One region of the Eubacterium sp. F2 genome, then DNA from elsewhere that is predicted to be linked to it. Evidence: riboswitches for the same ligand, from Rfam matches in the RefSeq annotation. Region 1 holds a riboswitch; the other holds the start of a gene.
What was found. A riboswitch is a leader RNA that binds a small molecule or an ion and turns the genes downstream of it on or off. The one in region 1 is predicted to bind cyclic di-GMP.

Region 1 (7,406 bases):
GCAACCAGAATACACAGGCCCAGCCATTCATAACGCTCTGCCTTCTTCCTGTTTTTCTCCGCTTTCTGTTCCAGCCGGTCCAGAATATGGTCAAGCCATGTGCTTCTTCCCCGTAAGAACAAAATCAGCTTTCGCAGAAACAGAATAATAAATGGAACCGGCAGCAGATTCCCCGCCGCCGCGATAACATACGCGGCCAGTGGCGCTGCGCCCTTCGCAATGGCAAACGGAAGAGCACCGCGGAGTTCCACCACCGGCACCATTGCCATTAAAAATTCAATCAGAAGTACCTTCATGCAATTTCCTCTCCGCTGCATTTGCCTGCACCATTGGCAGAACTTCCAGTAAAATTTTACAATATTATAGCATACAATTCGAATAGCGGTATGTATTTTCAACTGTCCACAAACTCTGAAAAGCATGATTTCTACACGTCTCCGACGTCTTTTCCGCAGTCTTTCTCATGCCGTTTCATGTCAAGTTCCTGTGTCTGCCCCACACTTTGCTGCAGGACATGCTGTTTCACACAGGAAAACGGCTCCACGAAAGTTTCTGCTTTCGCTGAGCCGTCTGATTCTCTATCTATATTTTATATCGCATAAATTAATCTGGCCCTCAGGCCCTGGTTTTCACTGCGGGCCGGGTGATCGTCTCCCGGCTCGCGGAATCTCTATCTTCTATATCGCAAAATGTATTTTCAATATCGCAAATTTATCTTTATATCGCAAAATCTATATTTTATATCGCAATTCTAGTTTTAACATCGCAGATTGATGATTTCTGAACTCCGTCATTCTTCCGGATGAAGATCTACTTGATTTTCATGCTTGAAGCGGAGGTCGGGCAGAGCGCCTTGAATCTCTTGGAACGGTATGCTGCTGCACGCTTATGTCCTCTGAACTGCTTATCAGACTTCAGGAAATAGCGGTAGCTGCTTTCTCCTGCATCCCAGGTTGCATCAGCGTTATACCACTTGTTTCCGATCTTGATCAGGTTCCATGCGTGAAGTCCGCCGTTTGCCTGTCCTACGATTACTCTGCAGGGAACACCTGCTTTACGGCACATGTCGTAAACCAGAGCCGCATATCCGTTGCAGACGGCTTTTTTATTTACCAGTGCTGCATAGGCTGTATACGCTGTATCCTTCAGATTTGAGCTGTAATCGTATTTCACATTTTTCGTGACGTACTTATAAATTCTTTTTACTTTCTGCTTGTCGCTGCCGCTTGTTCCGATGGATGCCATTACGCTGTTCAACTTCTCTTTATAGGTCCGCTCCTGACTCTTGCTCAGTCTGTAGCTGACCTTGTCCTGTACGTGAATGACATACTGTCCATCAACTTTTTCACAGCTGTAGGAGAATTCATCGCCGTTATACAGATTCCATGCCGCATAATCTCCTGCCGTATTCAGTCCGTCATCCAGACTGGTCAGGCCGGAAATGCTGGTAGAAGAAAATGTATCAAATGCGGAACCCATGCTGTCTACTTTCAGCGTGTAGTTGATTTCCGGATTCATTTCCATGACATTCTGGTAAATGTACTTCTGTGCATCGCTGTAGCTGGTGAATGTGTTATCATCCGCATACGATGCAGCGGTTCCCATTGCCATGAATACAATAACGGTTAATACGAGAATGATTGTTTTCGCGAATACGTTCCTTTCTTTCCTTTCGCTTTTCATACCGCATACTCCCTTCCATGATGCAAGGAAGCAAAGCCCAGATCAGTGCCTGTTGCCGCGAGTGTTAACATTTCGAGCTTTCCGAATTCTCCACCATACGATAATCGTGGCAGAAATTCGGGCACGAAAAAGACCCAGACGACTCAAGAATGCAACTGGCTGTCATCTCCGTATCTTCATACAGAGGAAGACCCTTTAGCTTTGCGTCACAGCCTTTCGGCTGTTTTGCCCTTGAAGACTTTAATTGACCGGATCTGAAAACTAAAACAGCGATTACAGGTACTCTAAAACACCCGTAATCGCTTTACATTCGTCGTTTACGTCGAACTAATGCAGCTGGCTGCCACTCTCCTTCCGGAGAAAGGCCCTCTAGTTTTGCGAACATACCTTTCGGTATGGGTGCCTTTTAATTTTCAACCCTTTCGATTAGTACTGTAGCAAATGGCGGAGATGATATCAAGCGTTTTCTTTATAAATCTTCACTTTTTACACAAAAAACGTCCTGATTTGATGTTCAGCCCTTGTACAGCGTAGTCTGCCACAGTTCTATAAACTGTGTAAAATCATAGAAAAGCTCTTTGACTTTTCCATCCTCTGCCTTAGATGCGCGCGACACCGCTCTTGCGTGCGGCCTCTGCGACAGCCTTTGCGACGGCCGGTCCTACTGCCGGATCGAATGCCTTCGGGATAATGTACTCTGCAGAAAGTTCTTCCGGCTTGATCAGGTCAGCCAGTGCCTGCGCTGCGGCCATCTTCATTTCTTCATTGATCTCAGATGCACGGACATCGAATGCACCTCTGAAGATTCCCGGGAATGCCAGAACGTTATTAATCTGGTTCGGGAAATCGGAACGTCCGGTGGAAATTACTGCAGCACCACCTTCAGCAGCCTCATCCGGGAAGATTTCCGGTGTCGGATTGGCACAAGCGAAGATGATCGCATCCTTGTTCATGCTCTTGACCATTTCTTTTGTCACCAGTCCAGGAGCGGAAACGCCGATAAATACGTCTGCGCCCTTCAGAACGTCAGCAAGGCTTCCCTTCTGCATTTCCTGATTGGTAACCTCTGCCATTTCCTTCTTAATCCAATTCATTCCATCCTCGCGGCCCTTGTAAATTGCGCCGTGGCGGTCGGTCATGACGATATCCTTAAATCCTGCGGAAAGCAGCAGCTTTGTGATGGAAATTGCGGCAGCACCTGCTCCTGAAGTGACGACCTTGACATCCTCTTTCTTCTTTCCGACAACTCTCAGAGCATTGGTCAGTCCCGCAAGGGTGATGACGGCTGTTCCGTGCTGGTCGTCGTGGAAAATCGGAATGTCGCAGCGTTCTTTCAGCTTGCGCTCAATCTCAAAGCAGCGCGGTGCAGAAATGTCCTCCAGGTTGATTCCGCCGAAAGACTTGGAAATCAGCGCTGCCGTGTTGACAAAGGTATCTACATCCTTGGAATCCACGCAGAGCGGGAATGCGTCAACGTCCGCAAAAGACTTGAAAAGGACGCACTTTCCCTCCATAACCGGCATTGCCGCCTGCGGACCGATGTCTCCCAGTCCCAGAACTGCAGAACCATCTGTAATGACCGCACACATATTCCACTTTCTTGTCAGATCATAGGCGCGGTTTTCATCCTTCTGGATCTCCAGACAAGGCTGCGCAACGCCCGGTGTGTATGCCAGTGAAAGATCATCCTTATCCTTTACCGGAACACGGGAAACAACCTCGATCTTACCGCCCCATTCACCGTGCAGACGCAGAGATTCCTTTGCATAATCCATACTAATTATCCCTCCAAATTTCTAATCCACTCATATTTTCAAAAATATATACTGTATTATTTTATCTCAATGGCCCAAAAACGCAACCGTTATGCAGGGATTTCTGCATTTCATCTGCCTCCGATTTATGGTATAATGCATGCAAAGTACGTGCATCCGGAGGATCATGAACCTTCCCGGTGCAATAACTGCGGCCTGGCAGAGTTTCTTTTGTCAGGTTCATTTACTATGTATGAAACAACAAGAATGGAGTTGATTATTCACAATGACAGCAAAACAGGAAAACGGCCTGAAGCATCTGATTAACGGCACGGCATGGATGACCTTCGCCGTTATGGGTTATGTGATCTACAATCTGATTACCTACCGCCGGCCGGTAATGCACGGTATCTGGCCGAAACTCGCAGACATCGCGCTGGTAATCGGCATCATCCTCGCGGTCTGGTGCATCTACATGTCCATCGACGGCATCCGCACACAGTTCGAGGTGAAGAACGAGATTTCGCTGAGCTACCGGAAAATCACGATCTTCGGCATCGCCGCCATCGCAGTCATGGAATTTATTTCCCTGGTTGTTCTGAAACAGGGACTGACCGCAGCGACGATTCTTCTGCCGGTCTGCGTCGTCTGGGGCTGCATAGAAGCGTCCGTTACACAGAAATTCTACGAGATTGACGCCTTCGCGACCCGCCAGACATCCAAGACCACGAACCTGATCATCGGAACGGTCATCATCGGCATCTTCTGCTCGATTTCCTATCCGATGGCCAACGTTCACCTCGCTTACTGGCTTCTGATGATCCCGCAGCTGATTATGGCCGTCGACATGATGGTGCTGAATAATATTCTTATTTCCCTGTAGGCCCCTGCCTGCAGGATTTTTCTCTCAGGACAAAAAAGGAACGAGCAAGGATGAAACTGGATTTAATCGCCATCACTGCCTTTGGACTGGAAGCCGTTGTAAAGCGGGAAGTCGAAGCGCTTGGATATAAAATTGAAAAGACAGAAAACGGAAAAGTGACCTATACCGGAGATGAGCGTGCCATCGTGCGCTCCAACCTCTGGCTGCGCACGGCAGACCGCGTTATGCTGAAAATGGGGGAATTCCGGGCCGAAGAATCGGAAGACCTCTTTCAGACGGTAAAGGGAATGGCCTGGGAGGAACTGATTCCGCCCGACGGAAAATTCACGGTACTGGTTTCCACGGTAAAATCAAAACTCCGAAGCGAGCCGGTAAACCAGAAAACCGTGAAGAAGGCCATCGTCTGCCGGCTTTCAGAGGCATACGGCATGGACCATTTCCCGGAGACCGGAGCGGAATATACAGTCCGTCTGACCCTGCTGAAGGATACTGCTGTTGTTGCAGTCGATACCAGCGGCGAGGCGCTCCATAAGCGCGGATACCGTACAGAAGCTGTTCCTGCGCCGATCAAGGAAACACTGGCCGCTGCGATGATTCAGCTGACCTTCTGGCATCCTGACCGTTACCTGCTGGACCCCTGCACCGGATCCGGAACAATTCCGATTGAAGCTGCCATGATCGGAAGAAACATCGCGCCGGGACTCAGCCGGCACTTTGCATCAGAAGAATGGGACTTTATCCCGAAAAATCTCTGGAAAGAAGAACGGACGGCCGCCTACCAGGCGATCGACTACAGCAGGGAGCTTCATATTACGGCCTGCGACATCAGCGCCCACGCTTACCATGCCGCGAAAATTAATGCAGAAAACGCCGGTGTCGATGAGGACATCCGCTTCCTGAACAACAACATGGCCGATCTTCTGGACCCGGAAAGCGCGGATGTTTCTGCCCTTCCTCCGTCCGGCATCATCATCATGAATCCTCCTTACGGGGAACGTATCGGAGACCGGAAAATCCAGGAGAAAATCTACCGGACTGTCTCCGACTTCTATCAGGCACGTCCGGACTGGTCCGTGTTCATGATCACCTCCGATGAAACGATTGAGAAAAAATGGTTTAAACGTCCTGCCGACCGCCGCAGGAAGCTGTACAACGGACATCTGAAAGTCTGTTACTACCAGTTCCACGGAAAACGGCCGGAACGAAAAAAATAGAATAATAAAAATCCCGGGCGGAAGTGCCGGTGAAGCTGTCCTTCATCCGCACTCTTGTCCCGGGATTTTTTGTTTTGTTTTCTTTTATTTCTACTATGACCGGTCTTCTGTACTCCATCTCCAGTCCGGTCCTGTCCGGGAATTTCCGTCCGGCAGCCGTGTTTGCTCCACCTGCACAGACCGATCGTTCCCTGCTTATCCCCTTATTCCCTGCTTATCTTTAGTGGATCAGCGCCCGTTTCAGCCGCTTATAGGCGATGAAGGTGATGACCGATACAATTCCATATTTAAGAATGTTAAACGGGAACACAATGATCAGCATCATCGAAAACAGACCGTTAATGTGACTGTTGACTGCCGTTCCCATGGCGATGATCGCCTTCAGCGGCATTCCATAGAGCTTGGAATACAGCGGGAACATAATGAAGTAGTTGACAAATACAGCCAGGATGCTGACGGAAAGTGTGCCCAGCATCAGCGAAATGGCCGCTCTCTTCTTTGTTTTCTTCCGGTGATAGAAGAAGTACGACGGAAGAATATACATCAGCGCGCAGACGAAATTAGAAAGTTCTCCGACGAAAGCCGTATCCGTTCCCTTAAACACCAGTTTCAGGACAATCTTCAGCGCGGCAATCCCTGCACCGGCTCCCGGGCCGATCATAAAGGTTCCCAGGATCGCCGGAAGGTCCGACAGATCGATTTTCATAAACGGAGGGGCAATCGGAATTGGAAATTCCAGGAGCATCAGCACCATGCTGACTGCGCCGAACATAGCGATCAGAACGGCGTTGCGCGTTTTCCGGGTTGTATTGGTCTGTTCCTGATTCATAAACTCTGATTCCTCTCTTCTGCAGATACAATTTTTATACATGCCTTATTATACACTTCTTTCCGGTCAATTACACATAAAAAACAGGCACCCGGCCTTCTGCCGGATGCCTGCTGCATATTTCTATCTGCACATAATATGCAGATGCTCATGCTCATTCAGAAATCCTTCTGTTATTTCTTCACTTCCATGGTCTTGAAGATCATGCGGCTCTCGCCGGACATATTGTCTGCAATTCCGCCGATCATGCTGCTTCTCTTAGAAGCCTGTACGATTGCTTCCAGACGGTTGGTCATATCTTTCAGCTCTTCTCCGTTCAGAGAACCGGTCAGCTTCTGGATACCCTGAGCGTTGAACTTATTCATTCCGCTGCTCAGAGAATTGGCTCCGCTGGCCAGAGAACCGATTCCGTTCGTCAGAGACTGCGCTCCCTTGCTCAGTTTCTGTGCACCGGATGCCAGGGAAGCTGCTCCGCTGTTCAGCTGCTGTGCGCCGGATGCCAGGGAAGCTGCTCCGGATACCAGCTTCTTGCTTCCCGCATATGCACTGTCAACGCCTGCTGTATAAGTCTCAACCGCCTTTACATAGGCAACCAGTGAATCCAGAGAAGTCTTCACAGAATTCAGCTGAGAAGAAGCGTTCTTTACTGCATCACTGGATGCCGCCGCATAGTTGATCAGCGCCGTTGTGTTGGAAGAAGCACTCTTTGCCGCATCCTGATACAGTGCCGCTGCCTGGACATATTCTTTTGCCTTTGTGGCTGCTTCTGCAGCGGACATGCCCTGATTCTGCAGGTAGATGGACGTTGCCGCAGCTGCAATCTGTTCGGTAGATGCCGTAATTCCAACCTGGGAAACAGCCTGTTTCTGGATCTCGCTGTTGGATGTCGCTGCCTGAACAGCCTGTGCTTCCTTTGCCAGTGTGCCGGCCTTGGTGACTGCAGAAGTTACACTCATCGATGTTCCCGCATTCTTCGCCGTCATCATCTGGTTATAGGCAAGGGACAGAATGTTGTTCTGCGTTGTTTTATCGGAAACACCGGC
Region 2 (7,406 bases), 290 kb from region 1:
TTGTACATGGCAGACTAGAAAGCGATCCAAAGATTGAGATATTATTACCGCTCCCTGGCCCGCTGTATATTCCTGTTTTTATATATCCATCATCAATCTCACTTGCTGGACATTCCCATTTTGTATTTCCGGCAGAATCGACAAGTTTAATCGATTTAACCTTTGTCCTCATACCATTAACATTATGGCCCTGCGGATCAAAATAATCATCCAGCTTAACTTCACCTGCTGGAGGTCTGGTTTTAAATGTCAATGTTAATGTGAAATTCCACGTAATTGAATGTTCTTCCGGGTCATATGTCCCTGAACCAGTCTTCTGCAGGTCAATCGAATTATCCTTCGGCAGGGAGTAATCTACCTGACAGGTTGTCGTGACTTTTTTATTTTCCTCGCCCTGAGGATATGCCTCCGCCTGATTTTCCTCATAATATCTCTGGTTATAGGTCAATTTGTCATAGTCACTGGCGGGAACCCACTCAACAGCGTCATAAGAAAAGATATAATATGCGCCTTTCTCCAATGACTCAGATGGTTTGGCCGGTATCATCTTTATCCCATCTCTGGCGCCCTCACCACCAAAGGCAGGTGTAGAAAATGACTGCATTCCCTTTGAATGCCCCTCTGCATCAAACAACTCCAATCTTGGAGATTCATAGTGATTGCTGTCATGGTCCTGTTCGGTCAGCCAGTGCGTGACACGATCATTCAGTACGATGGTCTGATCTTGATCCATGCCATTCGGAACAGTAATTTTGACCTCATAATGACATTTGAACCAGTATGCAACCGGGATTCCCGAGTTTACCGGTTCCATCTTTTTACTTGTACATTTTTTCGAAATCGTCAGCGGCCGCGTATCTTCAAATTCAAATGGAATGGTCACATTGTCATTAAACTTGACCCATCTCTCCTGAGACCCTTTGAATTTATCCGTCTCCAGATTTCCCCAGAGCGTGATATTACCGTCGATCTCCGTTCCATAGGCAGAGTCATCCTTATCAAAATGCAGCGTTATGATATATCCATTACCTCTGATGTCATATGTGCCGATTTTCTTATGCGCATCATTATAAATTATTCCATCATCGGAATTATGAAAGCTAAAATACTTGCAAAGCGGACTTCCTGTATAAAATACTGTCCCGTGCCAGACTTCATGATCATCGATCAGATCCTTTGTCGGGATTTTAAATGCCACAACGGCTTTAGCAGAAAGAGTCGTCTGTGAAGCCTCACTCTTCTTAAACAATGCTACACCGGCATCATTCGTTACCTCTTTATTCTCCTTGTCCAGAGCAGAAATACTGGTTCCCTCTTTCGTAATGTATTCCCTAAGCTCAGGAGCCTGATATGCAGGGTCCGGCTGATTATCATCCTCAGCCGCGGCCTTGCTGTCATCAGAACTTTGCGTACCCCCCCCTATTTTCAGAATTCAGCTGTGACTGCTGGCTGTCCGCCGTCTTCACGGCCTCCTGCGCGCCCTGATTTACAGCCTTCTCTTCCGCCTTCTGCTCCGCGGCCGCGCTGCCAGATTCACCACTTGCCGGGGAAGTTTTGTCCACGGACTGTGACGCCTCCTGCTGTGTCCCGCTCTCCGCCACGGCTGCCAGCGTGCCTGCCGGCATAAACGTAACGGCCATCAGAACGGCCAGCGTCAGAACCATCAGTGTGCGCCATGCCGATCGCTTCTCATGCCTGCCTCTCATTTTACTCTCCTTTCCTCAACATTGCATATTGCACAATCCTGCGGACAAAAGAAAAAGCCGCCAAGGATATACCCGGCAGCTGGCTGTCTCACGGCCTTTCGTGAGACCCTGTAGTTTTGCGTCCCGGCATCACTGCCGGTTTGCTATTTACTTATCCATACATTCTTTCTATTCCATTGTCGCAGAACCATTGCACTCTTATATAAACATCATATCATTTTTAAAATCAGGGTCAAGAATTTTCAGTAACTTTACAATAGCTTACCCAGGGCTGTTTCGTTCTTCGCCGAAGGTGCCCAAGCCTTCATTGTCATGGATTTCCGCCTCCAGTCCTGAAATCGATGGCCGCATTCCTGAACACTTCTCCAGACAAGGCGCAGATGTGTATCCAGTTATTCTTGTCAGACAATTAAATTTCGCATACATTCAGGATGTTGGCTTCCGGAACACGCATCGATTTCACAGTATTTTGTTGGTTGTTACCTTATGTTGAAGCTCGTGAGGCCTGGCGCAGCTGAAATGGAGTTGATACGATGATAAGCGATCTGTGAAGCGGAGATGATGAATAAGGCGAAGGGAATGGTGAGACAGGTTTGAGTGCGGTGTGGAATAAAGCAAAGTATACAGAATACAGAAATGCAGGGCATTCATAAAATATTCACCACACAATGTGCGCATTTCCATACAAAGCGCCCTTCAGCTGTCGGAAAATACCGTCAAAATCCGGGATTCCCGAGATCGATTGCGCGCAATTCGGGAATCCCTTCTTATCGGTCCATTTCCCGAACTTTCCAGGCCGGCACTTTCGGAAAATGGCTCTTAAATGGCGATCTCCCGAACCTGGAGACACAGGGGCCCTGAAGATTCTTGAACATCTGACTTTTCCCGAATCCGCATGTAAATTGATCCTGATTATTATACAGTATACGCGTATAATAATTCATGGATAATTATATACACACATTTATTGCCTGCAGCAACAACATACGACCCGCAACATCCTCGGAAAAAGCCTGTAAAACCTGATTTCTCCGAGGCCCTGAAAAAAAGATCGGGAAACAGCAGATTATAGCGGTTTTCCCGAACAACTTCAACTGCCAGAAACTAAAAACACTGCATTCCCAGCAATGGCCACCGACAATGTTTTACAGATGGTTCTATTTTCTAATTTTTTCATCTGACATAACAATAATCGCCTCTGATCAAACAGCCGGGTGATGAAACATCTCGAAAGACCGCAGGCGCAGTCAGAAACCCTAAATACTTAAGAACCAGAATAAATCGTTTAATACGAGAAAACTGCATTCTGATTGATGGCCGATTACGGAGCATCTCGGAGGGCTGATGCCACAGCCAGACGGCCGCACAGACACGCACACACTACAAAATCAGAGAAGACCTGCATTCCCAATAATGCCCGCCGATGAATCCTTTTGGAAGGCCGTTGGCACAGTCGGACAGCCGCATATACATTACAAAATCAGGGCAGGCCGCATCTTTACAGATGGCCGTTGAGAGAGCATCTCGCAGGGACGATGCCACAGCCAGACGGCCGCATATACATTACAAAACCAGGGAAAGACCGCATTTCCACTAATGGCCACTGACAGAGCATTTCGAAAGGCTGATGGCGCAGTCGGAGTCAAATGGAAGAAACGGCGAGAGTACTGTTGCACAGTGAACGTTTCTGTTTGCGACAGACTCCGCCGTTTCCCGGATGGACTCCGCATCTGCGGCCAGCCTGAAGAACAGCTCTGGAATGCGGTCATCAGTCTGAAAATGCGGTCTTCCCTATTTTATAACATTATACTGATTCCCCCGGAAGGCCGGATCAAATCTGCAGATACTCTTGAATTCACAGTACTTGCAGGCTGTGTCGTCCCCGTTTTTCATCGGATGGATGTCGATGATTCCTTCGTGCATCTCTGTGATGAGTTCGGTGACTTTATCGGCGACATCGTTCTGGAGTTCCTGGAAGTCTTCTTCGGAAATCAAGGTTCCGCTCTTTCCCAGTTCGCCGCTTTTCAGCATTTTTACGGCAACAACGGAAGAGGACTCTTTTGGCGCGAGTTCGCCGGCAACTTCGCGGACGGTCTCCGGGTCGTTCAGAAGCAGGCCGTTCAGTTTGAAATGGCTCTGGATTTCTTTCTGGACCTGCAGTTTTAAAGCATCCGACGGTGTCCCCGCCGCCGGTTTATTTTTAACGTCGATGCGCGGTTCCTGAATGTGGAAGTAGAACACGCCTGCCGGCTGACGCACCTGCTCTTCTGCGGCCTGCATGTAGACCATGAGCTGGAGGCTGTATCCGGCGCGGATTTCCTCGACGTCCAGCTTGTGTTCGCTTGATTTATAGTCAATGATCTTGATTCGGTCGTTCTGGAGAATGTCCAGGCGGTCGATCTGGCCTTCGATCAGCACGATGGTGCCGTCGTTCAGTTCGATGCGGATCGGCGGGATTTCTGCGCCCGGTCCGAAGCGCACTTCAAACTGACTGGCCTGCACAGCGCCCTGACGGACGTGCTCAACCAGGGCTTTCACGGTATCGATACAGGCTTCCTGCATGCGCGATGAGCGGTAGCGCTCGCGCCCGCCAAAGAAGAAAAGGCCCTCGCGGTACATTTCTGACTCCTGCCGGATGGACTGCTGAACGAGCTCGCGGCAGTCTTCTTCACTGACGCTGTCCCAGATGCCGCGGCGACTGAGCTCTGCCGTTACGTCCATGATGCAGCGATGGTACATGTCTCCGATTTCACGGCCGCCGGCCTCGAACACGCGGCGCTCTTCTGGCGCCAGACCAAACTGGACGTAATAGGAAAACGGGCAGCGGGAAAAACGCTCCAGGCGGGACGCGCTGAGGGCCAGATAATCCTTATTTTCCTTTCTGTGGAAGAGCAGATTCGTAAGTTTCGGATCCAGCCGCGGCGGCTTGTTCTGAAAGCGAAGTCCCTCTTCCATGCGCGCCGCCGCTTCCGGCATATTTTCCTGATACCAGCGCTGCACATCGCCCCAGATCGGATCGATTTTCACGCCTTCCCGGTATGCCTGGTTCAGTTTCTGCGTCAGATGTCTGAGGGTGCTGAGTTTTCCACCCACTTCGGCTTCATCGGAATCCTCATTCAGGATATCTCTTCTGACCGGAATCTCCGGGAAAAGTTCCTGCATCGTTCCAATCAGTTCCGACGGGCGGGTGTTTGCTCCCTCCATATCTGCGTTTGACCAGCTGATCCAGAGCACATCCGACGGCGAGCTGAAATTCCGGTAAATCGCCAGTTTCTCCTCCTGCACGCGGACACTGTCCACCTTGCAGATTTCCTGTCCAAAATCCGCCAGCGTTTCCAGCTCGTCCATGCCGAACAGGCCGTCGTCCTTCGGCCCCTCCGGAAGAACGCCCTCATTGGCTCCCATCACGATCAGAGCGCGCACGGAAGCGGTTCGCGTTCTCTGCATAGTTCCCATGACCAGGTCATCGGCCGTAGACGGCAGCACGCCGATTTCCACTTGCTGCAGACCCGCAGTAAGAAGTTCAATGAACAGATCCGGCTGGAATTCGTCGTCTCCCGCCAGCGCATCAATCTGGTCCAGGAGTCCCACGATCATGCTCCAGACCTGCGCCGTCTCATCAGCTGCCGTCTGCAGACCGTTTTCCTCCTGCAGCAGCATCAGCCGGTCCATCCGGTCTTCCAGATGCATGGTTTCCGTCAGGAACCCGTAAAACGCGCGGATGAACTCTTCGTTTGTCTGTTTCCGTTTCAGAATTTCTTCAAGTGGCATGAACAGCTGCGCCACACGGTCTCTGAGCGCGTCCAGCTTCTCCATGCCTTCTTTTCCGTACTCCAGCTCGCCCTTCTGGAAGGGTTTCTTCCACATGCTTCCGCGGATTCTGTATTTCATGACATAATTTTCAAGGCGCTCGATTTCATCATTGGAGAAGTCTGAAAGCCCGGATTTCAGCGCCCGCAGGATCTCTCTGGTGTTCCAGCGCTTCTGCACGGCGTTGAGCATCGCAAGGATGCAGACGGCGGCCGGAGCGTCCAGAATACTCCGCTTGCTGTCCAGGAACAGCGGCAGTCCATATTCTTCGAATACACGTCCTGCGGCCTCCGCCCGGGCGGCATCGTTGCAGACCACCGAAATATCCCTGTACCGGTATCCACAGTCCCTGAGCAGGTGCAGAATGAACGCGGCGGCGGATTCCGCCTCATTGTGCGGGTTGGCCGCCTCGGTCAGCAGCACGTGCTCCGTGTTTTTCCGATACGGCGCAATGACCGGCGCGAACAGCTCTTTTTCCAAATATGCAAGGGCCGGCGATGCCTTCTCCCGGATCAGGGAAATTCCGTCCGGCAGCGCTGCCGGGATCCGGGCAATTTCCCCGATCGGGCATCCCTCTGCATCCGCACGCTTCAAGAGATTGGCCTGCACCGTCTGGGTCAGCGAAAACAAGTCTTCATCCTTGCAGCGTTCATCTTTTGTCAGAACGACATTCACCGACTCCGCGGCATGCATGATGCCCTGCAGGACGTCCAGTGTTTTCGGCGCAAAACTGTCGAATCCGTAGACCCAGACGCGGCTTCCGGCAATCAGCTCTGACCGGCGCATCTGCTGCGCATAGAGATCTACATAATCTTCTGAATCCGTATATTTCCCGGCAATCTCTTCCTGATACCGCGTGTAGACCAGCAGCAGGTCTGCCATCTTCCGCTGCAGAAGACTGCCTTCCGGCACTTTCTTCATGAGTGTTTCCAGCGTTTCCGGCGTCACCCCGTACTGCTTCATCTGAGAAATGAAGTCGTTCGTCATCTCAATGAAGGAGCTGCGGTCCCGGCTTGCGCGGAAGACTTCCAGATTTTCTCCCTCTTCGGACATGATCCGGGTCAGGAGCATCTGCCGCCCGTATTTATCGACAAAAGGCAGCCGGGCTGCGCCCGTCTCTTTCAAGATGGTATGGCCGAGATGGGAAACGCTGTAAATATCAACGCCCAGCAGCACATCCGTCTCCAGGTACTTCGCCGCCTGCCGCTCCGCTTCCAACGTATACTGATCCGGAACGAGGACCAGGACACGCCGGTCCGGCCCGTATCCCTGTTCCCCGATTCTGCGGTACATGAACTTTTCTTTATCCAGGCTATCTCTTCCATAATAAATATTTAACATAACCGCTCCTGTTATTCATTGAACTGTTCAACCGGTCTGGATTCACGGCAGCGGCGGCTTCCACAGACTGTATGATTATGCGCTTCCGCCCGCATTTAATGCTATCATCTGCGCCGCCTGCCGTTTGAAACATTTTCGAATTCCGTATGGTAGTATCTTATCATATATTCTGCTATTCGCATATTCACAAGAAATCATCCGCAGAGAATGCAGGGCTGGAAACTCCTTCCCTGTTCCTGCCCAGATATAAAAGAACCTCTCCTCATGGCGGCACATGGTCCCATGCGGAGAGGTATCTGATTAATCCTGCAGCTGTTTCAGCTCTTCATTAATGAAATCGTCGATGTCTCCGTCCATGACAGCGTTGACGTTGCCGGTTTCCGCGCCGGTCCGGTGGTCTTTCACCAGAGTATACGGCTGGAAAACGTAAGAACGGATCTGGGAGCCCCAGGCGATCTGGGAAAAGTCTCCCTGCAGCTCCTTCAGCGTCTCCTTATGCTCCTGTTCTTTCAGCTCCATGAGCTTGGCGTACAGGATTTTCATGGCGAC

Region 2: it holds a riboswitch for cyclic di-GMP, as region 1 does, so the genes downstream of both, ACI77B_RS02800 (hypothetical protein) here and ACI77B_RS01610 (transglutaminase domain-containing protein) in region 1, are expected to answer to the same signal.

What each region holds. Positions count from the first base shown of each region.
Region 1 is NZ_CP176393.1:406,215-413,620, forward strand. It holds gene ACI77B_RS01605 (COG2426 family protein) at 1-296, opposite strand, end outside; gene ACI77B_RS01610 (transglutaminase domain-containing protein) at 811-1,683, opposite strand; cyclic di-GMP riboswitch class I at 1,831-1,923, opposite strand; cyclic di-GMP riboswitch class I at 2,012-2,097, opposite strand; gene ACI77B_RS01615 (NAD(P)-dependent malic enzyme) at 2,283-3,458, opposite strand; gene ACI77B_RS01620 (hypothetical protein) at 3,724-4,320, shown strand; gene ACI77B_RS01625 (THUMP domain-containing class I SAM-dependent RNA methyltransferase) at 4,371-5,534, shown strand; gene ACI77B_RS01630 (ECF transporter S component) at 5,755-6,363, opposite strand; gene ACI77B_RS01635 (hypothetical protein) at 6,537-7,406, opposite strand, start outside.
Region 2 is NZ_CP176393.1:693,028-700,433, forward strand. It holds gene ACI77B_RS02795 (Cna B-type domain-containing protein) at 1-1,249, opposite strand, end outside; gene ACI77B_RS02800 (hypothetical protein) at 1,398-1,706, opposite strand; cyclic di-GMP riboswitch class I at 1,778-1,861, opposite strand; gene ACI77B_RS02805 (PD-(D/E)XK nuclease family protein) at 3,498-6,857, opposite strand; one part of gene prfB (peptide chain release factor 2) at 7,158-7,406, opposite strand, start outside.